One region of the Bacillus sp. JZ34 genome, then DNA from elsewhere that is predicted to be linked to it. Evidence: riboswitches for the same ligand, from Rfam matches in the RefSeq annotation. Region 1 holds a riboswitch; each other region holds the start of a gene.
The links. A riboswitch is a leader RNA that binds a small molecule or an ion and turns the genes downstream of it on or off. The one in region 1 is predicted to bind S-adenosylmethionine.

Region 1 (7,758 bases):
CCGCCACCCTATTTTATTGGCCGGGATTTTTTTCAGCGGAAAGGCCGTCCCTGCTTCTTTCAACGGAATTTTATTCATGGTTCCACCTTCTAGTTAGCCTTATCGATGGCTGATTGCATTTCTTTTGCACGCGTATCCAGCACCGATTGAATATCCTGATGCTGATCAAAGAAGCTGATGTCATCGATCGCTTGCTGAAATGCGCGTGTCACCTGCGGATATGCCGGTGTCACCGGTCGGGCGTGCCCCGTTTCTTTCAGCTGCTGCAAGAAGACATTCATTTCATCTGAGAATTCTTTTGCCAGCACTTTCTCTGATGAATAGCGCACAGGCAGCGCGGCGATCGAACGGCTCAATTCCAGGTTGGATTCCTTGTTTGTCATCCAATCGACCAATTTTGCCGACCATTCCTTGTTTTCAGACGTCTGTGTCATGGCATACTGCCAGCTTCCTGAAGGGGACACAAGCTTTTTTGTTTTTGGCGAAACAGGATACGGCATCACCCCATAATCGACATTAGGGAAATTTGTTTCCATGTCGGTTACCGTCCAGACACCGCTCATTTTCATCGGATATTTTTCCGTTTCAAACGCATGCTTAACCGGAGTCCGGGTCGTGTAACCCTCCTTCAGCATTGTTTGAATAAATGTCATCGCTGCAGCGGTCGGTTTGTCGTTAAAAACACCCTCCGACTTCTTGCCGTCTTTTGAAAGGACATCACCGCCAGCCGACCAAACAAATGGCAATAGCGCATAGGTCAGCATTTCGTCTTTTGACTGCAACTGCATATCGATGGCCGGTTTGTCATATTTATTTTTCAGCTTTTTGCAAAGCTCAAGGAATTCGTCCCACGTCCATGGATTCTCAACCGTTGGCAGCGTTTTCAAATCAACGCCGGCGTCCTTCAGCATTTTTTTGTTATAGTAAATACCGACCGACGATTCGCTGACGCCGATCGCATACAGTTTCCCTTGGTAGGTTCCCTGTTGCTTAATGCTCGGCAATAAATCGTCCTGGTCTTTGATATACTCATCCAATGGCGCAATTACGCCTGATTTCGCATAAGCCGCCGTATTCGGTCCGTCCAAAGTGATCACATCCGGCAGGGTGTTCGTTGTCAGCGCCGCGTTCACTTTGTCTTCATATCCGCCACCGTTTCCGCTTCTGGGAATGAAATCAACTTTGGCCTTGACATTTTCAGAGGCATACTTTTTATTAAAAGCGTCCACCCGCTTTTGATAGACCTTTCCTTCTTCACTATCATCAGATACGTGCACCCACATCGTAAGCGTTTTCCCATCTTGGCTATTTGCACTTTTGCTATTGCTGCAGCCCCACATCGCAAACATCAGTAACAATGAAAAAATTCCGAAGAGCCACCTTTTCATCTTTGTCACTTCCCCCCATTTTTCATAAATCAACAGATAAAAGCGCTTTCAAGTGAATTGTATGTCAACCGGTTTTACATGTCAACCGGTTGACATATTTTTTCCCCAATTATTCATCCCGGTACATTTCTCAGAATCATGGCATTTTCTTGCACATATCAGTCCGATTCTCTAAAATAAGTGCGTGACGAGAATTGTAAGCCATTTCAGTAAACTAGCAGGGGGAAAAGGGAATGAAGCCTAGCATTCACGACGTTGCAAAAAAAGCGGGAGTTTCACCAACAACCGTATCACGGGTATTAAATAACCGCGGCTATATTAGTGAAAAAACAAAAGAAAAAGTCTATAAAGCGATGGAAGAAATCAATTACTTTCCAAACGATTTGGCCCGCTCTTTATTTCGTAAACGAACTCATTTAATAGGGCTCATCATCCCTAACTCCAGCAACCCGTTTTTCGGCGAACTGGCCTTTCATATTGAGAGCATCTGCGCTGCCATGGGCTACAAACTGCTGCTTTGCAACAGCTTGAACCGCAAAGACAAAGAAGAAAAATACTTGGAAATGCTGATGCGAAATCAAGTGGACGGCGTCATCGCCGTGACCTACAACAGGGGAATCTTAAACTATCATCGGCAAAACCTGCCGATTGTCGCCATCGATCATTACTTATCGGAAACGATTCCCGTCATCGGCTCCAATAACTATGACGGAGGAAGAAAAGCGACAGAACTGTTAATTGCAAAAGGCTGCCGGCACATCATCCATCTCAACGGACCAATTGAGCTGAAAACACCGGCAAATCTTAGACGAAAAGCATATGAAGATGTGATGCGACAACACGGAAGGCAGCCGATTACATATGAGGTTCCCTTTCATCAAAATTACCGGGAAATCATCTCAAAACTGTTTGATGAACAGCCTGCGGCTGACGGCATTTTTGCCAGCGATGACCTCATGGCCGCTACAGTCATCACCGAAGCAAAAAAACGCGGAAAAGACATTCCCGGGCAATTAAAGGTGATCGGCTACGACGGAACGGAAGCCGTTCAGTCCATCCTCCCGGAATTGACAACCATCCAGCAGCCGATTGAACTCATTTCCAAGACGGCCATCGAGATTTTGTCCAAAGCCATCGAAGGCGAATTCGATGATTTACCGCTGGAAACCTATTTGCCCGTACAGCTTTTAGAAGGAGAGACGACTTAAATGAATCGCACAAAAAAAGGAGACATTGACGTCTCCTTTTTCCATACATATCCTGATCTATCCAATTGTTAAAAATATAAAATTTACATTACTAACCTAAAATTTAACTTATTTTTCTAGACAAACGCATCTCCACATGATAAATTTAAAGACAAGTTTTCAAAAAATTCTAATTTTGGTACGGGGGTGCCTTTCATTGAGCGTAAGCCACTTTTTTCCTGAAACTCTAGTTGCTATTGTAAAAGACATGTTAACCAAAACCGATGGTTCAACAACCAAAGCGATTGAAACGCTGATCGGTGGCAAAGCCGAAATCGAAGTTTTTCAGCAAAATAATATTGATTATGACAAGCTGTCACCTGAAGAAGCGAGGCTGTTTCAACGCGATGATGACATCTTGTTTAGAACTTCCTCTTTGAAAACAGGCGATGATTATTTATCTTATAATTATGTCTATGTTAAAACAAACTTACTGCCGCCCGCCATCAAACAAGATTTGCAGGCAGAAAGGCTTCCCATCGGGAAAATCATTGCAGAACTGGAGTCAAGGCGTGAAATTTTCAGTACGGGCGACTGCCTGGGAAAACATTTCACACAACATGTACCTGTTTCAGCAGACCGGACATATGCTTTTAAAAAATATCAGATTATCAGCGGCCGGCAGTGCATGTTCTATGTCTGCGAGCTATTCGATTTAGAAAAAATCTGCGAACGGACTGCGGGCTGAATCATGCCCGTCAGCTGCCACTTCATGAAAAGGCTTCCATAACCTCCCCATTCCTTCTTCCCTCAAAACAAAAACCCCTGCGAAACAGGGGCTGTTATTTATTGATACACCGTTTTCGGCACGGCAACGACCGGATTTCCGGCAGCATAAGGAGCGACATCGTATTGCTGGAAGACGATCGCAATGCCGTCTTTTGTGTAATAAAAAGCCGTGTTTTTACCAAGGACGATGTCTTTCTTCTTCACATCCGGGAAGAAAATGTCGCTGTGTTTTTGAATATAGTCGTAAATGTATGTTTTTGTCTTATCCATTTTCGATTTTGTATTTAAGATATCTGATAAATACACCCGCTTTTTAGAGGCAAGGTCATAGTTGAAAGAGCGGACTGCCGTATTTCCGTGCGCTCCGCCGGAGTAGACGTAATTACTTGTCAGAATGCTCAGCTTTTGGCCGGTCCAGTATTTCACTTCAAAGGACGTTTGATAATCTGTTTGGTATCCGTGCTGTTGGCCGTCTTTCTTGTTTTTTACATAATCTTTGTAGGACTGCTCAATATAACGTTTAAAATCTTTGTTGATCCTATTTTGGAGAGATTTGCTGCTTACATTTGCAACCTGCGGGTATTTCAAAGCCTTAATGTTTTTGTAAGTATGGCTCGTGACCGTCGGCTTTTTTTCATTTGCCGCGTGTGCAGAAGGAAGTGCGGCCGCACCGTACAGCGCAAAAAACAATACCCCTGTTATCAGCATACCTAACGCTTTAAACACTGTTTTTTTGTTCATAAGAACCCTCCTTAATCTGTCATTGTTTATCATACCCATTTTGAAATCAGGTACACATGATAGACCGGTAAACTCGCGAGAAAGTTTCTATTTTCGGAGATAAAAATTGAAAAATATTCTAATTCACCCTGTTCGTTCAGCACCTTGTTGACCATTTGAAAGACTGTCTTGACAAAAAATTCTTACGCTGATTCGATACGCCCTCCGGTTTAACCGCAGAAGAAGAAAATGAAAAACCAAATAGTTTTTTTAAACCCATTGACATTTTTATAAAAAGTATTAATATTAAAATTATTAAAAAATTGCATAAAAAGGTTTTCCTTATCAAGAGTGGTGGAGGGACTGGCCCTGTGAAACCCGGCAACCGCTGTCTATGACAGAATGGTGCTAAATCCTTAAGAGCATGTTCGTGCTCTTGAAGATAAGGAGGAGATTGAATATATCAAGCTCTTCCTTATCGGGAAGAGCTTTTTTATGTCTATAAAGAAAGAGGGATGAAGCATGACACAATCAACCGATGTACTGAAGCAAACGCCTGGGAAAAAAATCGGACCGTACAGAGCTGATCAGGTGGGGAGTCTTTTAAGGTCTGCGCCCGTAAAAAAAGCGCGTATTCAAAAAGCGAACGGTGAAATTAGCGCTGAACAACTGCGCGAAGTCGAAAACGAAGAGATCAAGCGCATTGTCGAAAAGCAAAAAGAAATTGGCCTTAAAGCCGTTACTGACGGGGAATTCCGCAGGTCATGGTGGCATTTCGATTTTCTTGAAGGGCTTGACGGCGTAGAAGGATATACAGCGGACAAGGGCATTCAATTTCATAATGTTGAAACGAAGCCGCGCGGAATCAAAGTAACAAGCAAAGTCGATTTTACAAACCATCCGATGCTGGAAGATTATAAATTTCTTCATGATATTGCGGGCACACATACGCCGAAAATGACGATTCCGAGCCCGAATATGCTGTTTTTCAGAGGAAAACTTGGAGAAAGCCCGTACGAGGATCTGGATGAGTTCCATCACGATGTCGCGCAGGCTTACAAAAAAGCGATCCGCGCATTTTACGATGCCGGCTGCCGCTATTTGCAACTGGATGACACGGCCTGGTCGGTATTTTTCTCAGACAAAGGACATGAGCAGATCAAAGCCTTCGGCCGCCAGCCTGATGAACTGCGCCAGTCCTTCGCCAACACGATTAATGAAGCAGTTGAAGGACGCCCGGACGATTTGACGGTCACCATGCACATCTGCCGCGGCAACTTCCAGTCAACATGGGTGGCGGAAGGCGGCTACGATGCGGCTGCAGAAACGATTTTCGACGGACTCAATTTAGACGGACTTTTCCTTGAATTTGATGACGAGCGCTCCGGCGGCTTCGAACCGCTTCGCTATGTCAAACGGAAAGACTTGCAGATCGTCCTCGGCCTGATCACATCAAAATTCGGAGAGCTTGAAAACCCGGATGATATTAAGCGGCGCATCGACGAAGCAGCTCGCTTCGTCGACCTGAACCAATTGTGCCTAAGCCCGCAGTGCGGCTTTGCCTCCACAGAAGAAGGCAATCTCCTGACAGAAGAGCAGCAATGGGAAAAACTGCGTCATGTCGTCGAGATCGCAGAAGACGTATGGAAATAACACCTCATATTTGAGACATGCCTCCTGACGGCATGTCTCTTTTTTTTGCCCCTCTATACAATTTAAAATTCCTTCTTGATTTGTTCATAGTTTGATCATATTTGGCTTCTATAATGCTCTTTAGTGAGGTGATCGAACAATGATTAAGAAAAGGAAAATCGATATATTCCTGGTCTTCATTCTTGTATTATCTGCAGCTTTAAACTTGTACGGCATCTGGAATAGTGACACAGACAACGCCTACTATACGGCGGCCGTTGAAAGTATGACCCAAAGTTTTCATAACTTTTTTTACGCATCATTTGATCCAGCAGGCTTTGTAACAGTTGATAAACCGCCGGTTGCACTCTGGATTCAGACACTTTTTGCACTTGTGTTCGGCGTGCACGGCTGGAGCGTCGTTCTTCCTGAAGCGATTGCCGAAGTGATTTCCGTAGCACTGTTGTACTTTATTGTAAAACCTACTTTTGGCAAAACGGCGGCCAGAATTTCAGCTCTTATTATGGCGTGTACGCCGATTGCCGTTGCGGTCAGCCATACAAACAACGTCGACAGCATTCTCACCCTTTGTTTGATGATTGCAACCTGGATGTTGTTTAAAGCAGTCCGGAAAGGAAAAATCGGCTGGCTGCTCGGCGCATTCTGTATGGTCGGCGTCGGCTTTAACGTCAAAATGCTGCAAGCATACATGGTATTACCGGCATTCCTGCTGTTTTACATGATTGCAGCAAAAACGACGATTCGCAAAAAAATTGTGTCTCTTATCACAGCCTTGATCGTTCTGGCAGGCGTTTCCGTTTCCTGGGCGGTAGTCGTCGATAGTCAGCCGGAGAGTTCGCGCCCTTATATTGGAAGCAGCCAGACCAACTCTGTCCTTGAGCTGGCGTTTGGCTACAACGGCATCCAGCGTCTCACAGGCCAAAACGGTGCTGGCGGGGGCGGAACCTCCTCATCTGATCAAAATCAAAAGAACCAGCAGCAGAAAATGCCGCAGCAGCAAAGCGGCGATACCGAAAACAACTCAGACTCGACAAATGGACAAATGGCTCCGCCGAGCGGGGGCGAGATGCCTTCAGGCGGACCGGACGGCCAGCAGGGTGATGTTCAAAGCGGCGGCGGAGGTCCCGGCGGCGGCACGAGCGGCATGTTTGGCACAGGAAACCCCGGCCCTCTCAGACTATTCCAATCCGAGCTTTCCGGACAGGCAAGCTGGCTCATCCCGTTTGTACTCTTCGGCATCATCGGTTTGCTGATCACGGGCCTTCGCGGTCAACCCAAATTCAATGAAATAACGACTGAAACGATTTTCTGGATGATGTGGCTTCTGCCAGTCGCTGCATTCTTCAGCGTCGCAGGATTCTTCCACCATTACTATCTGATCATGCTGGCAGCACCGATTGCCGCTTTATCAGGTGCAGGCTGGATAGCGCTCGTTCGCCTCTATCAGGAGGAAAGCGGCTGGAAAAAACAGCTTCTGCCGATCGGAATTTTGCTGACAACCGCATTTGAATTGTATATTTTGAGTCCTTATCTCAGCGAAATCGGCATCGTCTGGAGCATATTGATCGGCGCTTTTGGCATTGTCACAAGCTGCCTTCTCATCTTTTTCAAAAAAGGAAAGTCATTCAGCTACTATGTATCACTTGCAGCGCTGCTCGGCATGCTGATCGGACCTTTCTATTGGACAACAGCAACGCTCGCTGACGGTGTAAACGGCATGATTCCGCAGGCCGGACCTAAATCCGCACAATCATTTGGCGGCGGTGGCGGAGGGAAGATGCAGAATAACAACGGCAGCGGACCTCCCAGATTCGGCAGCCAAGACGGTCAAACAGACAGTGATCAAAACAACAATAACGGACCTGGCTTCGGTCCTGGTTCAAACAGCAATGATTCTTCAACTGATACCGGTTCCGGCCAAAACAGCCAAAATCAGAACGGCGAAGGCGCAAGCGGCCGTCAACAAGGCGGACCAAGCGGCGGCAGCCCTGGAAGCGGCGAATCAGTCGATGAAGAACTGT
Region 2 (7,758 bases), 2.0 Mb from region 1:
GAAAAGCTGAAAGCCGGGCGCGGCGACCTGGGTCTTTTGAAAGAAGCGAAAGAGCTCGGTTTTTCAGACCGCTTCATCAGCCTTCTCTGGGAGATGCCTGAAAGAAAGCTTTATGATCTTAGAAAAGAAACAGGCATCACGCCTGTTTATAAAATGGTTGATACATGTGCGGCCGAATTTGAATCGGAGACACCTTATTTCTACAGCACATATGAAGAGGAAAACGAATCGGTCAGAACAGACAAAAACAGCGTTATCGTTCTTGGCTCCGGCCCGATCCGGATCGGCCAGGGGGTCGAATTCGATTATGCGACTGTGCATTCGGTTTGGGCGATCAAAGAAGCCGGCTATGAAGCAATCATTATTAACAACAATCCTGAGACGGTTTCAACGGACTTCAGCATCTCCGACAAGCTCTACTTTGAGCCGCTTACTGTTGAAGATGTCATGCATATCATCGATTTGGAGCAGCCGAAAGGCGTCGTCGTTCAGTTTGGCGGACAGACTGCGATCAACCTTGCCGACGAGCTCGCGGAGCGGGGCGTCGCCATTCTTGGAACATCCCTTGAGGATTTGGACCGCGCCGAGGACCGCGACAAGTTCGAACAGACGCTTGAAACGCTGCATGTGCCTCAGCCGCTCGGAAAAACGGCGACATCTGTGGAAGGCGCTGTTGAAATCGCAGCCAACATCGGCTATCCGGTGCTTGTCCGCCCATCGTATGTACTTGGGGGGCGTGCGATGGAGATCGTCTACCATGAAACAGAGCTTCTCCATTATATGAAGAATGCAGTGAAAATCAATCCGCAGCACCCTGTCTTGATCGATAAATATTTGACCGGAAAGGAAATTGAAGTGGATGCGATTTCTGACGGTGAAACGGTCGTCATTCCGGGGATTATGGAGCACATTGAACGGGCCGGCGTCCACTCGGGGGATTCGATTGCCGTTTACCCGCCGCAATCCCTTTCAGAGGACATCAAGAAAAAGATTGAAGCATACACGATTAAGCTTGCAAAAGGCTTAAACATCGTCGGCCTGCTCAACATTCAGTTTGTCCTTTCAAAAGATGAGGTTTACGTCCTTGAAGTCAACCCGAGATCGAGCCGCACGGTGCCGTTTCTCAGCAAAATCACCGGCATTCCGATGGCCAATCTCGCAACAAAAGTGATTCTCGGCGGGAAGCTTGCCGATATGAGCTATACTGAAGGCCTTCAAAAAGAGCAGGAAGGCGTATATGTGAAAGTGCCGGTCTTCTCGTTTGCAAAGCTGAGGAGAGTGGATATCACGCTCGGACCGGAAATGAAATCGACCGGGGAAGTCATGGGCAAAGACAGCACTTTGGAAAAAGCGCTGTACAAAGGACTGATCGCTTCAGGCATCCAAATTCCGAATTACGGCTCTGTTCTCCTGACAGTTGCTGATAAAGATAAAGAGGAAGGTCTATTGATCGCCAAGCGGTTCCATGCGATCGGCTATAAAATATTGGCTACGGAAGGAACGGCCGGCTATTTAAGAGACGCATCCGTACCTGTTAAAACCGTCGGGAAAATCGGCGAAGAAGGCACAAATCTCCTTGATGTCATTCGAAACGGGGAAGCGCAGTTCGTCGTCAATACGCTGACAAAAGGGAAGCAGCCGGCAAGGGACGGCTTCAGAATCAGACGCGAATCCGTTGAAAACGGCGTTGCCTGCCTGACATCCCTTGATACGGCGGAAGCGATTTTGCGGGTGCTTGAAAGCATGAGCTTCCGCGCCGATCATATGCCGGCGATTAGAATTGAGCAAAAGGCGGCCGTCAGATGAGAAAAGGGTATATGACAGTCCGTTCAAACAAGTGTATCGCGGATCATATTTATCAAATGGTACTGGAAGGGGAGATTGCCGAAGTTTGCGGCGCTCCCGGCCAGTTTCTTCACATCAAGGTCTCAGATTCCCTCACGCCGCTTTTGAGGCGGCCGATCAGCATCGCCGACATCAACAGAGCCGCCCGGCAGGTGACCATCATCTTTCGCAAGGATGGGGAAGGCACGAGTCTCCTGTCTTTAAAACAGGAAGGAGATCAGATCGATGTCCTTGGTCCGCTCGGCAACGGTTTTCCGGCTGAATCGCTTGAACCGGGGAAAACGGCTCTTCTTGTCGGAGGGGGGATCGGTGTTCCGCCGCTTTACGAGCTGAGCAAACAGCTGACAAATAGAGGGGTGCACGCGATCCATGTGTTAGGATTTGCTTCTGCAAAAGACGTCTTTTACGAACAGGAATTCAGCCGTTTCGGGCGTGTGTATGTGGCAACCGCAGACGGCACCCGAGGTTCAAAGGGATTTGTTACAGATGTCATTGAAAACGAGGGGCTTCAGTTTGACTGCATAATGGCCTGCGGACCGACGCCGATGCTGAAAGCTTTAAAACAGCGCTATCCGGATAAAGAGGTTTATCTGTCAATGGAAGAGCGCATGGGATGCGGGATCGGCGCTTGCTTTGCCTGTGTCTGCCATACGGAAGAAAGCGAAACATCTTATGTGAAGGTATGCCTTGACGGTCCTGTTTTCAAAGCCCAGGAGGTGCTGTTATGATGCTAGAAGTCAATTTGCCGGGCCTTCAATTGAAAAATCCGATCATGCCGGCTTCAGGCTGCTTCGGATTCGGGAGAGAATTTGCGAACTTTTACGATCTTTCACGTCTCGGTGCGATCATGATTAAAGCGACGACGAGCGAACCGCGCTTCGGGAATCCGACGCCGCGCGTCGCCGAGACGCAAGCCGGCATGCTTAATGCCATCGGTCTGCAAAATCCGGGTTTAGAGGCTGTCATGGAACACGAATTGCCGTGGCTCGAACAGTTCGATACACCGATTATCGCCAATGTCGCCGGCTCGCAGATCGACGATTATGTTGAAGTGGCTGAAGAAATCAGCAAAGCGCCGAATGTTCATGCGCTCGAGCTGAATATTTCCTGTCCTAACGTGAAAACGGGAGGGATCGCCTTTGGTACGCAGCCGGAAATGGCCAGTGAGCTGACGAAAGCGGTGAAAGAGGTTGCGAGCGTTCCCGTCTATGTGAAGCTGTCGCCGAATGTCGCGAATATTACCGACATCGCTCTTGCCATAGAAGAAGCGGGAGCGGACGGTTTGACGATGATCAACACCCTGATCGGGATGCGGCTCGACTTAAAAACGGGAAAGCCGATCTTGGCGAACAAAACCGGCGGATTATCAGGCCCTGCTGTTAAACCGGTGGCCATCAGAATGGTGCATGAAGTCAGCCAAAAAGTCAGCATTCCGATCATCGGCATGGGCGGTGTCCAGTCAGCGGAAGATGTGCTTGAGTTTTTGCTGGCGGGTGCGAGCGCAGTCGCCGTCGGCACCGCAAACTTTGTTAATCCGTTTGTTTGTCCCGAAATCATTGCCGATTTGCCGCGCGTTTTAGAAAAATACGGATACCGTTCGTTGAACGAGTGTATCGGAAGGAGCTGGAAGGATGAAACATACGCCGCCCATCATCGCGCTTGATTTTGCATCAGCACAGGAAACATATGCGTTTTTGGACCGGTTTCATGGAGAAGAGCTTTTCGTGAAGGTGGGCATGGAGCTTTTTTATCAGGAAGGGCCGGCCATCCTTGAAAAGTTACAGGAGCGCGGCTGCCGCATTTTCCTTGATCTAAAATGCCACGACATTCCAACGACCGTATACAAGGCGATGAAAAGGCTGGCGGGGTTAGGCGTCAGCCTTGTCAATGTGCACGCAGCAGGTGGAAAGCAAATGATGGAGTCGGCGCTTGAAGGCCTTGAAGCGGGGACTCCGGCAGGCCGAAAACGCCCTTCATTAATTGCTGTGACCCAGCTGACAAGCACCTCTTCAGAAATGCTTCAGCAAGAGCTGCTGATTGAAACGCCGCTTCTCGATACAGTTGTTCACTACAGCAAGTTGGCTAAAGAAAGCGGACTTGACGGTGTCGTCTGCTCCGTCCATGAAGCCGAACACATTTACCGGGCCGCGTCTTTAGATTTTCTGACCGTGACACCCGGAATTCGCATGGCGGATGACAAAAACAACGACCAGGTCCGGGTGGCGACGCCTGGCTACGCAAGGGAAAAAGGCGTGTCGGCGATCGTTGTCGGCCGTTCGATTACACAGGCGGAAGATCCTGTGTCAGCCTACAGAAGAATAGGACATGAGTGGGAGGGAACCAAGGCATGAAAACAGACATTGCAAACCATTTATTAAGAATCAAAGCGGTTTTCCTGCGCCCGAACGAGCCGTTTACATGGGCGAGCGGCATCTTGTCGCCCATCTACTGCGACAATCGTTTGACGCTTTCATATCCGGAAGTAAGGGATGATATAGCTTCAGGGCTTGCCGGACTGATTCAAGACAAGTTTCCCGGAGCCGAAATGATCGCCGGTACGGCAACTGCGGGAATCCCCCATGCCGCGCTTGCCGCCGACAGGCTGAGCCTGCCGATGTGCTACGTCAGAAGCAAACCGAAGGCGCACGGCAAAGGAAACCAAATTGAAGGCGCTGTTGTAAAAGGACAAAAAGTCGTTGTAATTGAAGATTTAATTTCAACGGGAGGAAGCGTCCTTGAAGCGGCAGCCGCTCTCACAGAGGCGGGATGTGAAGTGCTCGGTGTCGCCGCCATTTTCACTTACGGGCTTCCTAAAGCCGCCGCCGCCTTCAGCGAAGCGGGCGTTGAATACCGCACGCTGACTGATTACGATACATTGACAGAGGCTGCGCTTGCCGGCGGATATATCAGCGAACAGGATGCCGCCAAACTGAAAGAATGGAAGGCGGATCCTGAAAGCAAGTCTTGGATGGATTAATGAAAAAAGCCGTATTCTCCTAATGGGAGAACGGCTTTTTTTGCGTCTTTTTGCAGATTTAAAAATAGTAAAATCGGATTATTTTTATTTTTTATTAATCCTATAAAAAAAGTCGGGTTGACTTTTGTTCGAATTGTGCTAAAATTTTAAAATAACAAAAGCAAACTTATCAAGAGCGGTGGAGGGACTGGTCCGATGAAACCCGGCAACCTGCGTGTGAAGCGTAAGGTGCTACTTCCAGCAAAATGCCCTCATTTTGAGAGATAAGGAATAGCGGAGTTCCTCGTCTTTCTTTCAAATTTGGAAGAAAGATTTTAATTTTTAGGGGCAGAGGAGGAGCTAGAAGTGAAGACAGATGAACAGCTTGAAAAGGTGATCATCAAAATGAAAGACATGCTGAAAGACATGAATTACGGATCGATCACATTCGTTGTTCAGGACGGCAAAGTCATTCAAATCGAAAAAAATGAAAAAATAAGATTGAAATAGCTGACTAGACAAACTAGAGGCGGTTTTCACAGTTTTTTTCTGCTGGAAGCCGTTTTTTTGTTGGCGAAAAAAGGGGGAACCGAAAATTTTTACTTACAGCACATGGGAAGAACCAAATATCTCTTTTCAGGAAGATGACTCTTATAAAGGAGCGCTGTCCGTCTTGAAATGGGCGTACGGACATTACGGAAATCAGCTTGTATATGCGTGCAGCTTCGGAATTGAGGGAATCGTCCTGATCGATTTGATTTATAAGGTGAAAAAAGATGCGGTCATCGTTTTCCTTGATACGGGATTTCATTTTAAAGAAACGTATGAAACGATCGACGCTGTCAAAGAACGATATCCAGGCCTTCAGATTATCATGAAAACACCGGAGCTTACCGTCGAAGAGCAGGCGAAAGAATATGGGGACGAACTATGGAAGACCGCTCCGAATTCCTGCTGTGAAATGAGGAAGGTCATTCCTCTCCGCGAGACGCTTTCAGGCTACCCGGCGTGGCTGTCGGGCCTGCGCCGCGAGCAATCGCCCGGGCGGAGCAAAACGAATTTTTTGAACAAAGATGAAAAATTCAAGTCTATCAAAGTTTGTCCGCTCATTCATTGGACGTGGAAGGATATTTGGAGATATGTGACAAAGCACGATCTCCCGTATAATCCGCTTCATGATCAAGGCTACCCGAGCATCGGCTGCGCTCCGTGCACCTCTCCGGCCTTTACAATGGATGATCTTCGATCAGGCCGCTGGAACGGATCGGCTAAAACAGAATGCGGATTACACGAGTAAGGAGATGAGTCATGGAACTTGCCGCCATTTTATTTAGCATGTTTTTTGCGATGAATATCGGAGCGAGCGGTGCAGCTGCTTCAATGGGAATCGCCTATGGATCTGAAGCCGTCAAAAAGAAGTTTCACGCACTAATAATCTGTGCAGCAGGCGTTCTCTCGGGCGCCGTCATCGGCGGAGGAAACGTCGTGAAAACGATCAGCTCAGGCATCATTCCCGAACGGGTGATTTCGCTTGAAATCGTCTGCATTATTATCGGCTCGGCGGCACTGTCGCTCTTTATCGCAAATGTACTCGGCATCCCGCTTTCGACAAGTGAAGTGACGGTCGGATCTGTTGTCGGAGTAGGTGTTGCTTACCAAGTTTTATATGTGAAATCTTTGCTTGTCATCGTCTCATTTTGGGTCGTTGTACCAATCGTCGCTTTTACCTTTACATTTGCGATGGCAAACATCATGAAAAAAACGATCAAACGTCCAGCCTCGGGAAAGAAAGCAAAGGTTTTGGCGGTCATTCTGTTGATCACCGGGTTTTTTGAAGCCTTCTCAGCAGGCATGAACAATGTCGCAAATGCTGTCGGACCTCTGGTGGCGGCGCATGTTTTGACAGTCGGGGAAGGAACGCTCTACGGCGGACTGTTTGTCGCGCTGGGCGCCCTTTTACTGGGCAGGCGCGTTCTTGAAACAAACGGCAAAAAAATAACGAAATTTTCAAAAGGAGAGGGGATCATCCTTTCCGGAACAGGAGCCGGGCTTGTCATCATCAGTTCGATTTTCGGTTTGCCGGTTCCGCTTGCGCAAGTCACATCATCTTCTATTATAGGGATGGGAATGGCAAAAAACGGCGGCAATGTCTTTCATAAACAAGTGGTCAAAACGATGCTGAAAGTATGGGTCGTCTCGCCGTTCCTTTCATTAAGCTTGTCTTATATGCTGGTCAGCCTTTTATTAAAAGGAGACTATTATGCTCTCATCGTCGTCACAAGCGTCCTTCTGGCATCTGTCGGGACGATCAGCCTGATGAGAGCAGTCAAAAAAGAGCACAGCTCCGTCCATGAACAAGGCGGAGGAATTTAAACACAAAGTAGGGGGAAACAAGTTTATGAGTTTAGCACCACACGGCGGTGTATTGGTTAACCGCGTCAATGAAGCATACGATTTTCAACATATCGCACAGGAAATTGAACTGGATTTAATGGCTTTTTCAGATTTGGAGCTGATCGGAATCGGAGCGTACAGCCCGATCCAAGGCTTTATGACAGAGAAAGACTATCTGTCCGTTGTCGAAAATATGAGACTGTCAAGCGGCGAAGTATGGACGCTTCCGATCGCTCTGCCTGTTGACGAGCAAAAAGCTTCAAGCTTAAAAGCGGGGGACACCGTCCGCCTCACCTATAATGGGGAAACATACGGCGTCATCGAGATCGAAGACATCTATACGCCGGACAAGAAAACGGAAGCCGTCAATATCTATAAAACCGACGAACTCGAGCATCCGGGCGTCAAAAAATTGTTTGACCGCGGCAGCGTTTATGTGGGCGGGCCGATCACTCTCATTAAACGGAGCGTAAAGCAATTCCCGGCCCACACATTCGAACCTCTGGAAACAAGAAAAAAATTCGCAGAACTCGGCTGGAAAACGATCGTCGGATTCCAGACGA
Region 3 (7,758 bases), 1.2 Mb from region 1:
TGAAAATCCGGAACTGTATAAATTTTTAACGGGCTATCAAAACCTTCAGCAATACGCGCGCATGACGAAAGGCGTGACGAAACAGAAAATTGACGAAATCGTCGAGCTTGTCGGATTGAAAAACAGGATCAACGATAAGGTCAAAACGTATTCTTTAGGAATGAGACAAAGGCTTGGCCTGGCCCAAAGCCTTTTGCACGATCCGAAGCTCTTGATTCTCGATGAGCCGACGAACGGGCTTGATCCGGCCGGTATCCGGGAAATTCGCGATCATTTAAGAAAGCTGACGAGAGAAAGAGGTATGGCGGTCATCGTTTCAAGCCACCTGCTTTCAGAAATGGAGCTGATGTGCGACAGGATCGCCATTATCCAGAACGGAAAGCTCCGGGATATTCAGCATGTGCACGGACCCGCTCGGGATGAAAAGAAGCGCTATTATATTCAAGCGGATGACAATCAGGCTCTGATGCGGGAAGCGGCTGCCTTCAAAAAGATGAAGGTTGACGAAGCGGAAGGCGGGATAGAGCTCAGTCTTCAAAAGGATGAAGTGCCTGATTTGATCAAACACTTGTCAGACAACGGTGTCCGCCTATATGAAGTGAAGGCTGTGAACAAATCGCTGGAAGACCGGTTCCTGGAAATCACCGCAGAGAAGGAGGAAGCTCAGCATGTTTAATCTCATCGTAAATGAATGGATCAAAATTTTTAATCGAAAAGGCACATATGTCATGATTGCGATTTTGCTGTTATCTGCCATCGGGCTGGGCGTTCTCACAAAGATGATCGGAGAGACAGACCAAAACCCGGACTGGAAAAAAGAATTGATGCAGGAAAATAAAGATATGAAAGAACAACTTAAAGGGGTCAATAATCCGGCACTTGAAAAAAGCTATGAACGGTCGACCGCCATTAATGAGTATCGAATCAAGCACGATTTGCCGGAAGACGGGGACTATTCGGCCCTGTCGTTCATCAGCGACGCGAGCGGCAACATTCCTCTCCTCGGTCTGTTTGTGATCACGGTGGCTGCGGGAATCGTTGCGAATGAATTCAACTGGGGAACGGTGAAGCTGCTTGTCATCAGGCCGATCAGCCGCTTTAAAATTTTGCTGGCAAAATATTTTACAGTTCTGCTTTTTGCATTGGCTTTGCTTTTCATTCTGTTCGCAAGCGCGGGTATCACAGGCCTTGCTTTATTCGGGGCAGGCGACGGCAGCCAGGTTCACTTGGCGTACGCCGATGGAACCGTTGAAGAAAAAAGCCTGCTGCTGCACTTGGCCGGCAGCTATTTGCTGAATTCAATATCGCTTTTGATGATGGCGACAATGGCCTTTATGATTTCAGCTGTTTTCAGAAACAGCTCGCTTGCCGTAGGTATTTCAATTTTCCTTTTGGCAATGGGCGGAACGGTGACAAACTTGCTCGCAACGAAATTTGATTGGGTGAAATACATCTTATTTGCCAACACTGATCTCACTCAATACTTTGACGGATCTCCGCTTGTTTCAGACATGACGCTGGGATTCTCGATTGTGGTGCTGGCTGTCTATTTTATCGTTTTTCATGTGCTCGCCTTTGGTGCATTCACAAAAAGAGACATCGCTTCATAAGCGGTTTTCGCAAAAAAAGCCTGACGCCGGTTTTCCGGGCGTCAGGCTTTTTTTAAATATAAAAAGACTGCTGACATTCGGTCAGCAGTCCTGTATGAAGATCAGCGGTTCACAGCTTACGCTTTTGTTACGTTAGCAGCTTGTGGTCCGCGGTTTCCTTCAACGATTTCGAAAGATACAGATTGGCCTTCTTCCAAAGTTTTGAAGCCTTCGCCTTGAATAGCAGAGAAATGAACGAATACATCGTCTTGTCCTTCAACTTCGATGAATCCGAAACCTTTTTCAGAGTTAAACCATTTTACTTTACCTTCTAGCATGAAATTTCCTCCTAAAGCGATAACGCTTAAATTCACTATTCTTGCTCTAAAACAAACTTCCAAGACGAAAACTCTTACAAAACTTTCTTCTTAAAGATAGTTCGAACAAAAATAATTACCTTTACTTTACCAGTGTTTAAGCGAAATTACAACTGCTAAACACAATTTTTTTAAAAAAAGTGAAATTTAATAATCAGGGCGAAAAATAAAGCATTGAAAAGCGGGTTTTTGAAATTTTCACAATTCTGATTGACAACATTTCAAAGAAGCTGTAAAGTTAGGTAAAACTTCATGCATCAACACTTCTTATTTAGAGAGGCGGAGGGAATTGGCCCTATGAAGCCTCGGCAGCGGGTTCTGCATACAGCAGAATACTGTGCCACATCCAACAAGCCGTACGGGCTTGGAAGATAAGAAGAGAGCGGACCACTCTATTTACTTCGTGTCGTCTAAGGCTTCTTCTTATTTTTTAAGAGGGAGCCTTTTTTGTTAGCCAAAAAGAGGAGGAAGATCATCATGATTACATTTGAAGGCGTTGAAAAGGTCTATGAAAGCGGCGGACAGAAGGTTCATGCGCTCAATGGAATCGACCTTCATGTAGATAAAGGGGAAATATACGGCGTCATCGGATTCAGCGGCGCAGGGAAAAGCACGCTGATCCGCTGTGTGAACTTCCTTGAAAAACCGACGGCCGGAAAGGTATTCGTCGGCGGAAGAGACTTAATGTCTCTGTCGAAAGCTGAGATTCGAGCTGTTAAAAGGAAGATCGGCATGGTATTTCAGCATTTTAACCTGTTAAATTCAAAGACGATTTTCGCTAATGTCGCTGAGCCGCTCGCGCTTGTCAAAACACCGAAAGCCGAAATCAAGCAAAAAGTGACGGAACTGCTCCATTTTGTCGGACTTGAGGATAAAGCCCGCGATTATCCGGATCAGCTGTCGGGCGGCCAAAAGCAGCGCGTCGGCATTGCCCGGGCGCTGGCGACAAATCCGGAGGTTCTGCTCTGTGATGAAGCGACATCCGCGCTTGACCCGCAGACGACCGGCGATATTTTGAAGCTGCTGAAGCGCGTCAACGAACAATATAACATCACGATTTTGTTGATCACTCATGAAATGAATGTGGCAAAAGAAATCTGCGACAAAGTCGCGGTCATTGAAAAAGGAAGGATCATTGAATCAGGCAGCGTGTTTGACGTGTTTTCCGCGCCGGAAACCGAAACGGCCAAAAGCTTTGTCAAATCAGCCATCGACCACGAGATACCTGAATCGATTCAAAAATTAAATGTGAAGCATCTCTACCAGCTTCAATTTGTCGGCGAATCTTCCGGGAAGCCATTTCTTTCGCAAGTGGCAAAGCGGTTTGACGTAGAAGTCAACATTCTGCACGGAACGATTACAGAGCTTCAGGGAATTCCGTTTGGCAGTATGACGGTTGAACTGCAGGGGGAAGACGGTGAAATCGGGCGGGCGCTCGAATATATCCGCAGAGAAAACATTCGCATCAGGGAGGTATAAGCATGCTTGTTACATATGACCAAATCATTGACGCACTGGTTCAGACGATTCAAATGACGGTTTTCTCGCTTTTATTTTCAAGCGTGATCGGCATTCCGCTCGGCATTTTGCTGGTTGTCACAAGGAAGGGGCATCTGCTTGAAAATCCGGCAGTTTTTACGGTTGTCAATATGATCATTAACATTTTCCGGTCCGTTCCGTTTATCATCTTGATGGTTGCTTTAATTCCGGTGACAAGGCTGATTGTGGGGACGTCCATCGGCACATCGGCAGCGATTGTTCCCCTGACTTTTTATGCGGGGCCTTACATCGCAAGGCTCGTCGAGAACTCTCTGCTTGAAGTCGATCCGGGAGTCATTGAAGCCGCTGAAGCAATGGGAGCGACTCCGCGGCAGATCATCTTCCGGTTTCTGATTCCGGAAGCGCTCGGTTCGCTTGTGCTGAGTTTTACGGTGGCAACTGTCGGATTGGTCGGAGCGTCGGCGATGGCTGGTGCGATAGGCGCCGGCGGTCTTGGGGATTTGGCGATCACATACGGCTACCAAAGGTTTGACACGCTGACGATGATCATCACGGTTGCAATTCTCGTCATCGTTGTGCAGGGATTGCAGACATCCGGAAACGTTCTGTCCAAAAAATTGAGAAGAAGATAAACAGAGAGGGAGACAGCTATGATGAAAAAGTTCACATTTGTTATCATTTTACTGCTGCTTGCGGGAGTGATCGCGGGGTGTGCGGCAGACTCTGATGCGAAAACCATTAAAATCGGCATCAGCGGAACGGATACAAGAATCTGGGACTATGTGAAGAAAAAAGCCGAGAAAGAAGGCTTAAAGCTTGAAATCGTCAAATATTCTGATTATGTTCAGCCGAACCAGGCTTTGGCAGGCGGTGACATTGACGCCAATGCATTTCAGACGATATCTTACTTTAATGCATTCAAAAAGGAACGCAATCTTGAACTATCGCCGATCGGCACAACGATCATCGCTCCGATGGGCATTTATTCCGAGAAGTATGATTCGCCTGACGATATACCAAACGGCGCGGAAATCGCTGTTCCGAGCGAAGCGACGAACATGGGCAGGGCCTTGCTCCTGTTGGAGTCCGCCGGCCTGCTTCAATTAAAGGACGGATTTGACGGAAACGGAACGCTTGATGCGATTAAAGAAAATCCTAAAAAACTCAAAATCACAACGGTGGCCGCAGAGCAAACGCCGCGCGTGCTTCCCGACGTCGCTGCATCTGTTATCAACAACGGCATAGCGGTTGACGCTGGCTTCCATCCTGTCAAAGATTCGATTAAACTGGAAGACGAAACAGCGACACCGTACATCAACATTATTGCGGCCAGAACAGAAGACCGGGACCGTGAAGATTTGAAAAAAATCGTTGAGCTGTACCAATCAGACGATACCGCTGAATTGATCAAAAAAGAGTTTGACGGTGCACAGCTGCCGACTTTTGTTCCACTGAAAGACATCGGCGAATAAAATGTCAGTCGCGCAATTGATTCCCGGGTCATATATTGAAATACATCGATAATTCCTACTTGACCAATCAGGTTTGTTGTACTATAGTTTTTAAATGTAAAAAATTCTGGGGGTGCTTTTGTTACCATGACATTATTTGTTGTTATTAATATTATCGTCATGCTCGGCCTGATGGCGCTCCTTTATATGATGCAAAAAAAACATGTTTCGTTTTCTAAGCGGGTATTTACCGCTCTGGGAATCGGCATTGTTTTTGGATTCGCTTTGCATTTTATATATGGTTCGTCTTCAGAAACGATTACGCAGACATCTGATTGGTTTAATATTGCAGGCGGCGGCTATGTGAAGCTTTTGCAGATGATCGTTATGCCGCTTGTATTCATCTCGATTTTGGGTGCTTTTACAAAGCTTAAACTGACGCACAATATCGGAAAAATCAGCGGATTGATCATCGGCCTCTTGATCGCGACGACAGCTGTCGCTGCTGCGGTGGGAATCGCGTCCGCACTTGCTTTCGACCTGCAGGCTGTCCATGTGGATCAAGGCCAGGCAGAGTCAATGAGAGGGGCGGAACTCGAACAGAAATCGCAGGACATGGAAGCCAAAACACTTCCACAGCAAATTGTCGAGCTTCTTCCGGGGAATCCGTTTTTAGATTTTACGGGAGCAAGACCGACATCAACGATCGCCGTTGTTATTTTTGCGGCTTTCCTTGGAATCGCGTATCTCGGGGTCAATCGAAAACAGCCTGAACAAGCTGAGCTTTTCAAAAAGATGGTTGATGCCGTGTATGCGATCATTATGCGTGTAGTGACGTTGATTCTGAGGCTGACGCCTTACGGTGTATTGGCGATCATGACAAAAACGATTGCAACGAGCGATCTCGACAGCATTGCCAAGCTCGGCAAATTTGTCATCGCTTCATATGTGGCGCTGATCGTCATGTTCATCATTCACCTGCTGCTCATTACATTCAGCGGTTTAAATCCTGTCACATACTTGAAAAAGGCGTTTCCGGTCCTTGTATTCGCGTTTACATCTAGATCAAGCGCAGGCGCTTTGCCGCTGAACATTAAAACACAGCGCAGCCTCGGTGTTCCCGAAGGCATTGCAAACTTTGCCGGTTCCTTCGGACTGTCCATCGGACAAAACGGATGTGCCGGAATTTACCCTGCAATGCTCGCGATCATGATTGCGCCGACGGTCGGACAAAATCCGCTTGAGCCGTCATTTTTGTTCACGGTTATCGCTGTTGTTGCGATCAGCTCTTTCGGAGTGGCAGGCGTCGGCGGAGGTGCGACATTTGCAGCGCTTCTCGTCCTTTCGGCGTTAAATATGCCCGTAGCGCTTGCCGGACTGCTGATTTCGGTTGAGCCGCTCATCGACATGGGGCGTACGGCTCTTAATGTCAGCGGCAGCATGACGTCAGGACTTGTCACAAGCAAAGCAACAAATGAACTTGAAAAAGACACGTACCAAGACCGTACTAATATCATTGAAGCAGAAGTGTAAAAGAAGAACGGCCCGCACAGCTTGATTGCTCGTGCGGGCCGTTTTTTATGAATAGTTTTGGTCGTTATCGAACATCGTCTGGTTTGCAGTCTGATCGTTCATGACATTAACCGGGGCAGTCATATGGCTTGATTGATGCTGGTCGTTTGCCGTATGGCCTGACTGGCGATGTTCCTGTGACTGTCCTCCGGAATTGAAAGCCTGTTTGATCATGTCAGCCGGATTCATCATCATCTGGTTTCGGCCGTTACCTTGCTGTCGACCTCCCATGCCCTTCGCGAACATGCCTGTCAATCTTTTGCGGATTTCGGGAGAAAAAGCCGCGGTCAATGCAGCTGATCCTAAAACCAATACAGCGGGATGGATGCCTGATCTTCTTCTAAACAAAGGGTCAACCTCCTTTTTACGTATACCATCCCCAGTCCTGATCGGTTTTATTCTTCAAGCTGTGCCGCGAGATATAAGCGGTTACTTTCGAAAAATTCGAAAATTTTATGATAGGCTTTTATTTTATTTTCTCTTTTAGAAAAACCGTGCCCTTCATTTTCCAAAACAAGATACTCAATATTCCGCCCCATGGCTTTTAACCGATTGACGACCTGATCGGACTCTTCCTTTACGACGCGGGGATCGTTTGCGCCTTGGATGATCAGCATCGGCTGAGTCATATTCTCCAGGTATGTAACAGGAGAATCGGCTTTCAGTTTTTCATAATCCCGCTCAGGGTTGCCGACCCATTTTTCCATCATCGGCTGCCAGAAATCCGGTACGGATTCGACAAACGAAAACAGATTGCTGACTCCGCATATATCGACGACGGCGTGGAAATACTCTGGATGCCTTCCGTGAAGCAATAGCGACATATACCCTCCGTAGCTGCCCCCCATTAAAAAAAGTTTTTCGCGGTCCGCAAGCTTTTGATCGATAAGCCAGTCGATGCCTGCAGTCATATCGAGGCGCGGTCCGTCTCCCCAATCTTGTTCAACCATTTTAAAGAAGGAATAGCCGTAATTCGCTGATCCCCTGAAATTAGGGGCGAATAACTGGTAGCCCATTTTCGCAGCGAGTTGAAAGAGATCATAGAACATAAAGGTTTCTGCATCTTGCGGTCCGCCGTGCGGCCAAATAATCGTCCAGCCGTTCGCTTCTTCCGGGCCCGGCTTAAACAGCAGCCCTTCTATTGCGAGACCGTCAAAAGAAGGATATGTCACAACCTCCGGATATGACAGCTCCTGTTCGGAGAAACCCGGAACCGAATGTTTCGTTAATTGCCGCCATTTCGTCTGTCCTTTCGTTAATACATAGAGA
Region 4 (7,758 bases), 680 kb from region 1:
CGTGGATATCATTTGCACAAACGGAACGATCAGCCAGGCAAAACTCGATGAATTCGCCGAAACGCTGTTTGATAAAGACGTTTATATCCTGGTGGATGCCGATGAATCAGGGGAAAAGCTCCGCCGGCAGCTGACGAGGGAGCTCCCCCAAGCTTCGCATCTATACATCGATAGGGTATACAAAGAAGTCGCTTCCGCCCCGAGTCAGCATGTTGCAGAAATATTAATTCGTTCAAACATCCGGGTACATACAAAATATTTATTATAAAACGTATTGAGGTGCGGTTCAACAGATGCAAGAACTCCAAGAAAAAGAGCTAAAACGGCTTGAACATGAGACCTGTCTTCTATATGTATACACGCCGTTCTGCGGAACGTGTCAGCTGGCCGGAAGAATGCTGGAAGTCGTTGATGAAATGATAAAGGACATTCCTTTTTATAAAAACAATCTCAATTATTCCCCGGCATTTGCCAAGCAGCAGGAAATAGAAAGCGTTCCATGCTTTATCCTTTACAAAAACGGGCAAGTCGTCAAAAAAGAATACGCTTTTCACTCCGTTTCCTACTTATACGATACGATTAAACAAAATGTTGTGGATTAAGGGCGGTTTTGACATATTTCTCGGGAAATAACCAGCAAAAACTTGTCGAGCAATTCCTAAAGGAACTCCTGCGGCAGACAGAGAATCTGTAAGTATGACCAATTTACAGGAGGTTATACAGTTGGAGAAAATGGGATTGATAGAAAGAGAGGACAAGGCTCTTTTTTTAAAACCTCTATTATCGACAACGGCTTTGCTGATTACGTTTCAAGGCGAGAAAGAAGCTTTTACGTTAGCGATCAACGAAAAAGGGGAAATGGAAAAATCTTCTCTTGCAGAGAAAGCTCATTTGACCTTTTTTGGAGAGCAAAGCGAGATTATTGACCTTCTTCACGGCGATATTTCATTGCAGCATCTCGTACAGCGCGGCACTGTTCAAGTAAAAGGCTCATTCAGAGCTTTATTGAAGCTTGAAGCGATTTTATGGCTGACGGACGGCTTTTTTAAAAACAGCGATCTTTATTCAGAGACATTTTAAAAATTTGAAAAATCGGCACATTCCGTGTATAAGTCGGACAGAGACGAGCGTTTACGTTCGTCTCTTTTCGCCGTAGGCCGATTGTCTTACGAAAAATAGTTGACAACTATTTTTTCGCATGATATCCTACTTTAAGAATTCCGATCATAATAATCAAAAAATAAATATATGATTCTCTTATCCAGAGAGGTGGAGGGAAGTGCCCTATGAAACCCGGCAACCATCAACACGTGTTGAAATGGTGCCAATTCACACGAAGCGTTATGCTTTGAAAGATGAGAGAAAGGCCCGGACTATTCAAAAGCCTTTCTGCTCATGTGTGCAGAAAGGCTTTTTTCATTGTTTGATCAGGAATTTAGACAACTATGAGAATTGAGCAAGAAAGCAGGTGATGGCTTTTGATAAATCTTCAAAATGTTTCAAAGATTTATCGGTCAAAGCATGGAGATGTCAATGCTGTCCAGGATGTCACCCTTACGATTAAAAAAGGTGAAATCTTCGGAATTATTGGATATAGCGGAGCTGGAAAAAGCTCCTTGATCCGTCTTTTGAACGGACTTGAACAGCCGACTTCAGGCACGGTTGAAGTAGCCGGCAGAACAATCAGTGAGATCAAAGGGAAGAAGCTGAGGAATGCAAGGCAGGAAATCAGCATGATTTTCCAGCACTTCAACCTATTGTGGTCAAGAACGGTCCGCGACAATATTGCGTTTCCGCTGGAGATCGCCGGTGTCAGCAAAGCAAAACGTCTGAAAAGAGTCGCTGAACTGATAAAGCTTGTCGGACTTGAAGGCAAGGAAAATGCCTACCCTTCACAGCTTAGCGGAGGCCAAAAGCAGCGCGTCGGCATCGCTCGGGCGCTCGCAAACAATCCGAAAGTTCTCTTATGCGATGAAGCGACATCAGCGCTTGATCCGCAGACGACTGACTCGATCCTGGGTCTTCTGTCCGATATCAATGAAAGGCTCGGACTGACCATTGTCCTGATTACTCATGAAATGCATGTCATCAGGAAAATCTGCCACAGAGTGGCCGTCATGGAAAACGGAAAGGTCGTGGAAGAAGGCGATGTGCTGAACGTATTCCTCAAGCCGCAGGAAGAAATGACAAAGCGCTTTGTTCAGCAGGTAACAGAACCGGTGGAAACACAGGAAACGCTGAAGCATTTCCTCGAAGAAACGACATCCGGGCGGACGATCAAGCTCACCTTCGTCGGTGAAGCGGCCGAATCGCCGCTGATCACACAGATCATTCGGAAGTTCGATGTTGAAGTCAACATCCTTCAAGGCAAAATCTCGCAAACTCAGGACGGCGCATACGGTTCATTGTTCATTCATGTCGACGGATATGAAAACGAGGTCAATGATGTGGTCGATTTCATCAAGAGCCGTCAAGTAGAAGCAGAGGTGATCACGAATGTTTGAAAAACTGTTTCCAAACGTAGATATGGAGCAGCTGTGGGAAGCTACGTATGAAACGATATATATGACAGGAATTTCCCTATTGTTTGCTTTTATCATCGGAGTGATTCTCGGTATGCTGCTGTATCTGACTTCAAAAGGAAACATTTGGCAGAATCGAGTCGTGAACGGTGTAATCTCGGCAATCGTCAATGTGTTCAGGTCTATTCCTTTTATTATATTGATTATTTTGCTGCTTGGTTTCACAAAGTTTTTAATGAACACGATCTTGGGGCCGAACGCCGCACTTCCGGCTTTGATTATCGCATCCGCTCCGTTCTATGCCCGCCTGGTTGAAATCGCTTTGCGCGAAGTTGATAAGGGCGTGATTGAAGCGGCAAAATCGATGGGAGCCAAAACATCGACGATCATATTTAAAGTGCTCCTGCCCGAATCGATGCCGGCCTTGATCTCTGGCATTACGGTTACGGCGATTGCACTGATCGGTTCGACGGCGATGGCCGGAGCAATCGGTTCAGGCGGACTCGGGAACCTTGCCTATGTAAACGGTTTTCAGATGAACAATCCCGATATTATACTCATCGCCACTATTTTCATCTTAGCTATTGTGTTTATCATCCAGTTTATCGGGGATTTTATAACAAATAAATTAGACAAACGTTAGGGAGGACATCAACATGAAAAAAGGTTTATTAACAGCTTTATTCATCATTTTTGCAGGCGTTTTAGCCGCTTGCGGATCTTCCAGCAGCGAAGGGGATAAAGACAGCAAAGTCATCACAGTCGGAGCGACGCCGACGCCTCACGCTGAAATCCTTGAAGAAGCAAAGCCGCTTTTGAAAGAAAAAGGCTATGAGCTTAAAATCAAAAATTTCACGGACTACAAACTGATCAACAAGGCGCTTGCAACGAAAGATCTCGATGCGAACTACTTCCAGCACGTCCCGTATCTTGAACAGGAAATGAAAGAAAATAAAGACTACGATCTTGTTAACGTCGGCGCGGTACACCTTGAGCCATTCGGCATTTACTCTAAAAAGTATAAATCTTTAAAAGACCTTCCTGACGGTGCAAAAATTATTATGAGCAACAACGCCGCTGAACAGGGCCGCATGCTTGCAATGCTTGAAAATGCCGGACTGATCAAGCTGAAATCAGGCATTGAAAAAGTGGATGCGACAGTAAAAGATATTACAGAAAACAAGAAAAACCTCAAAATCAAAAATGATGTGGCGCCTGAAATGACGGCAAAAGCATACGAAGCCAATGAAGCTGACGCAGTGTTCATCAATGTGAACTACGCGATCCAAAACAAGCTCAATCCGAAAACTGATTCAATCGAGCTTGAGTCTCCAAAAGACAATCCTTACGCTAACATCATCGCCGTCCGCAAAGGCGACGAAGATTCTGACAAGGTGAAAGCTCTGATGGACGTATTGCGCTCTGAGGACATTAAAAAGTTCATCGACAAAAAATATGAAGGCTCTGTCATTTCTGTTTCTGAGTAAATGAAAGAACACCCCGGTTTTGGAGAAAACCGGGGTTTTTTCGCGTATTTTTTGAAAAGAGGCTCATAATAAAAAAAGACTACCAACTGAAAATGGAGGAACAAAACGTGAATCAGCATGAATCAGAAAGCATTATCGAATCCGCACTGCATGAATATAAAGCAGGGATCGGCATCTTTTCCGAAAAAATGCCCGGAATTGCCGCCAAATACAACGAATTTACAGAGGAATGCTTTAAAAAAGGCGCGCTCAGCGAAAAGGATAAGCAGCTGATCGCACTGGGCATCAGTGTTAATACACAGGATGAATATTGCATTATTTATCATATCAAGGGCTGCCTGGATTGCGGAGCGTCGGAGGAAGAAATTCTTGAAGCGGTCGGCGTAACTGCGGCATTTGGCGGGGGCGCGGCCATGAGCCAAGCTGTCACGCTCGTTCTGCAGGCGATGGAAGAATTCCAGCAAATGAAGCATTGATTTTTCATCCGTGAAAGCATATTGAAAGCACACACATCTTTGAAGAGTTTGTATATAACTGGTACTATGAAAGAAAATCTCTGAAAGGATGATTCATTATTTGTTCAAGCCAAGATCAGCTTGACCTTGAATTCACGGCCGAAATGGAAAAAGCGATGCACAAGTCGCATGGAATGGGGTACGAGGAGTACAGCAGAAGCCATGTGAACCGGCTTGAAGTTGAGAAAAGGCGCGAAGAGCAGCATCAAAAAAGCAAGCAGATCGTATCAAATTTACCCATGATCGGATAAAATGAGGGGGGCGGATGTCAATCCGTCCTTCTATATGTCTTTAGAATCCGCTTGACCATAAGTGAAGGAAAAGGTAAAATTTAAATATGAATATATGATCATATATTAAAAGGGGGATTTATGATGGCTCATTCTCACGATCACACAGGTCACAGCCACCATGGCAGCCGATCAGCCAATCAAAAAGCGCTCTACATCAGCTTCGGTTTAATTTTTACTTTTATGATCATTGAAGTGATAGGCGGGATATTGACGAACAGCCTCGCTTTGCTGTCGGATGCGGGACATATGCTCAGCGACGCTGCAGCACTTGGTTTCAGCCTCTTGGCGTTTAAAATTGGGGAAAAGGCCGCAACTGTGAGCAAAACATTCGGCTACAGGCGCTTTGAAATTTTGGCTGCGTTTATCAATGGCATCACCTTGCTTTTGATTTCACTTTATATCTTTTGGGAAGCGTACAACCGCTTTTTCAGCCCGCCGGAAGTCGCCGGCAGTGGCATGCTGGTGATTGCAACGGTTGGTTTGTTCGTCAACATTGCTGCAGCCTGGATATTAATGAAAGGCGACACAAGCGGGAATTTAAACATGCGGAGCGCATTTTTGCACGTCATCGGTGATATGCTGGGATCTTTCGGCGCGATTATCGCAGGCCTCCTCATGCTTTTCTTCAATTGGAATATCGCCGATCCAATCGCAAGCGCCGCCGTCGCGGCTTTGGTTCTTGTCAGCGGGTGGCGGGTGACGAAAGACTCGGTGCATATATTAATGGAAGGAAAACCGAAAGACATTGATGCGGAAGCGCTTAAAAACGGCCTGCTTTCCATTCCGTCAGTCAGAGAGGTTCACGATCTCCACATTTGGTCGATCTCATCTGACATGCCGTCATTAAGCTGCCATATCGTGGCAGACGAAAACAGTGACAGGGATAGAATCTTAAAACAAGTATCAAAATATCTAAGGAAAGAATGCAACGTGGAGCATGTGACGGTCCAAATAGAAGGGGAGCGCTGTTCCCGTCATGAATCGTGCAGCCTGGGATCAAACCGTTCCCGCTCGTAATTCCCGCTGTTTTTCTATAGCTTGTTGATTGTAAGGTACACATCTCTCGTCCGGGAAGTTTTCTTGTCCCAATCTCTTTAAGAACAAAACGTTTTTTGTTAAACTTGAGAACATGTACACGAAAAGATAGGAAGACTATTGTTGTATTCACTTTTCATTTGTTATAAAATTAGAATGAGAATAAATTGAGAATGATGATTATATATATTGGAGGTATATTTCATGGCTGCTTCGACATTAACAATCAAAGATCTTCACGTTGAGATTGAAGGAAAAGAGATTTTAAAAGGTGTAAACCTTGAAATAAAAGGCGGGGAATTCCACGCTGTAATGGGACCGAACGGAACGGGTAAATCAACTTTATCCGCGGCGATTATGGGGCACCCTAAATACGAAGTAACAAAAGGAAGCATCACGCTTGACGGCAAGGACGTTCTGGAAATGGAAGTGGACGAGCGCGCTCAGGCCGGCCTGTTTTTGGCTATGCAGTATCCGAGTGAAATCAGCGGTGTTACAAATGCCGATTTTCTCCGTTCAGCGATCAACGCGCGCAGAGAAGAAGGCGACGAGATTTCTTTAATGAAATTCATCCGCAAAATGGACGAAAACATGGAATTTCTTGAAATGGATCCTGATATGGCGCAGCGCTACTTGAACGAAGGTTTCTCAGGCGGTGAGAAAAAACGCAACGAAATTCTTCAGCTGATGATGATCGAACCGAAAATCGCGATTCTTGACGAAATCGATTCAGGTTTGGATATCGACGCCCTTAAAGTCGTTTCAAAAGGAATCAACAAAATGCGCGGCGAGGACTTCGGCTGCCTGATCATCACGCACTATCAGCGCCTCTTGAACTACATTACGCCTGACCATGTGCACGTCATGATGCAGGGCCGCGTTGTGAAATCCGGCGGACCTGAGCTGGCGCAGCGCCTTGAGGCTGAAGGATATGACTGGATTAAGCATGAGCTTGGAATCGAAGACGAAACTGTCGGTCAAGAAGCGTAAGCGTTAGGGGGATAAACATGACATTGGAAACAAAACTATCTGTAGATCGGGAATATGTCAAAAGCTTCTCTGAGAAGCACCAGGAACCTGCATGGCTGCAAGATCTACGCTTAGAAGCGCTTGAAAAAGCAGAAGATCTGCCGCTGCCGAAACCTGATAAAACGAAAATTACAAATTGGAATTTTACACGGTTTGATAAGCATACTGTAGAAAATAAACCGCTTGATTCTTTGGATGATCTTTCAGATGAGGTCAAATCGCTGATCGATCTTGGAAATGAAGACAAAACGCTTTATGTCCAAAGAGACCAGACGCCGGCTTACCTTTCTCTTTCAAAAGAGCTGCAGGATAAAGGCGTCATCTTTACAGATATTCATACTGCGTTCCGCGAACACGACGAGCTGGTCAAAAAATACTTTATGAAAGACGGCGTAAAAGCCGATGAGCATAAATTAACGGCATTGCATGCAGCCCTCCTGAACGGCGGAGCCTTCCTTTACGTTCCGAAAAACGTCGAACTGGAAGCGCCGGTGCAAGCTGTTTATGTCCATGAAAGCAATGATACAACGCTTTTCAACCATGTACTTGTCGTTGCTGATGACAACAGTGCAGTCACATATGTAGAAAACTACATCAGCACTGTGAACCCTAAGGAAGCGGTCTTTAATATCGTGTCAGAAGTGATCACAGGCGCGAATGCCCGCGTGCAATACGGTGCGGTCGACAACCTTTCCGCAGGGGTGACGGCTTATGTCAGCCGCCGCGGAACTGCACTCGGACGCGACAGCAAAATTGAATGGGCGCTCGGTTTAATGAATGACGGAGACACCGTTTCTGAAAACACGACAAATCTGCATGGAGACGGCACATTCGGCGATACGAAAACGGTTGTCGTCGGCAGAGGAGAACAGACTCA

Region 2: another riboswitch for S-adenosylmethionine. It lies ahead of M1D90_RS13210 (YezD family protein); the one in region 1 lies ahead of M1D90_RS00915 (5-methyltetrahydropteroyltriglutamate--homocysteine S-methyltransferase).
Region 3: another riboswitch for S-adenosylmethionine. It lies ahead of M1D90_RS17145 (methionine ABC transporter ATP-binding protein); the one in region 1 lies ahead of M1D90_RS00915 (5-methyltetrahydropteroyltriglutamate--homocysteine S-methyltransferase).
Region 4: another riboswitch for S-adenosylmethionine. It lies ahead of metN (methionine ABC transporter ATP-binding protein MetN); the one in region 1 lies ahead of M1D90_RS00915 (5-methyltetrahydropteroyltriglutamate--homocysteine S-methyltransferase).

The regions. Positions count from the first base shown of each region.
Region 1 covers NZ_CP096403.1:192,122-199,879, reverse strand. The annotation lists gene M1D90_RS00940 (carbohydrate ABC transporter permease) at 1-78, opposite strand, end outside; gene M1D90_RS00935 (ABC transporter substrate-binding protein) at 90-1,388, opposite strand; gene M1D90_RS00930 (LacI family DNA-binding transcriptional regulator) at 1,622-2,596, shown strand; gene M1D90_RS00925 (chorismate--pyruvate lyase family protein) at 2,793-3,323, shown strand; gene M1D90_RS00920 (DUF3298 and DUF4163 domain-containing protein) at 3,422-4,105, opposite strand; SAM riboswitch class I at 4,424-4,533, shown strand; gene M1D90_RS00915 (5-methyltetrahydropteroyltriglutamate--homocysteine S-methyltransferase) at 4,607-5,737, shown strand; gene M1D90_RS00910 (glycosyltransferase family 39 protein) at 5,877-7,758, shown strand, end outside.
Region 2 covers NZ_CP096403.1:2,622,332-2,630,089, reverse strand. The annotation lists gene carB (carbamoyl-phosphate synthase (glutamine-hydrolyzing) large subunit) at 1-1,806, shown strand, start outside; gene M1D90_RS13230 (dihydroorotate dehydrogenase electron transfer subunit) at 1,803-2,573, shown strand; gene M1D90_RS13225 (dihydroorotate dehydrogenase) at 2,573-3,508, shown strand; gene pyrF (orotidine-5'-phosphate decarboxylase) at 3,477-4,196, shown strand; gene pyrE (orotate phosphoribosyltransferase) at 4,193-4,822, shown strand; SAM riboswitch class I at 4,986-5,092, shown strand; gene M1D90_RS13210 (YezD family protein) at 5,195-5,311, shown strand; gene M1D90_RS13205 (phosphoadenylyl-sulfate reductase) at 5,397-6,098, shown strand; gene M1D90_RS13200 (inorganic phosphate transporter) at 6,110-7,174, shown strand; gene sat (sulfate adenylyltransferase) at 7,200-7,758, shown strand, end outside.
Region 3 covers NZ_CP096403.1:3,361,255-3,369,012, reverse strand. The annotation lists gene M1D90_RS17160 (ABC transporter ATP-binding protein) at 1-676, shown strand, start outside; gene M1D90_RS17155 (ABC transporter permease) at 669-1,610, shown strand; gene cspB (cold shock-like protein CspB) at 1,727-1,927, opposite strand; SAM riboswitch class I at 2,231-2,344, shown strand; gene M1D90_RS17145 (methionine ABC transporter ATP-binding protein) at 2,444-3,445, shown strand; gene M1D90_RS17140 (methionine ABC transporter permease) at 3,448-4,098, shown strand; gene M1D90_RS17135 (MetQ/NlpA family ABC transporter substrate-binding protein) at 4,120-4,938, shown strand; gene M1D90_RS17130 (L-cystine transporter) at 5,065-6,450, shown strand; gene M1D90_RS17125 (hypothetical protein) at 6,496-6,837, opposite strand; gene M1D90_RS17120 (alpha/beta fold hydrolase) at 6,885-7,758, opposite strand, start outside.
Region 4 covers NZ_CP096403.1:873,597-881,354, forward strand. The annotation lists gene M1D90_RS04280 (toprim domain-containing protein) at 1-268, shown strand, start outside; gene M1D90_RS04285 (thioredoxin family protein) at 294-602, shown strand; gene M1D90_RS04290 (SCP2 sterol-binding domain-containing protein) at 724-1,080, shown strand; SAM riboswitch class I at 1,255-1,362, shown strand; gene metN (methionine ABC transporter ATP-binding protein MetN) at 1,479-2,504, shown strand; gene M1D90_RS04300 (methionine ABC transporter permease) at 2,497-3,165, shown strand; gene metQ (methionine ABC transporter substrate-binding lipoprotein MetQ) at 3,179-4,009, shown strand; gene M1D90_RS04310 (carboxymuconolactone decarboxylase family protein) at 4,102-4,485, shown strand; gene M1D90_RS04315 (cation diffusion facilitator family transporter) at 4,899-5,834, shown strand; gene sufC (Fe-S cluster assembly ATPase SufC) at 6,057-6,842, shown strand; gene sufD (Fe-S cluster assembly protein SufD) at 6,860-7,758, shown strand, end outside.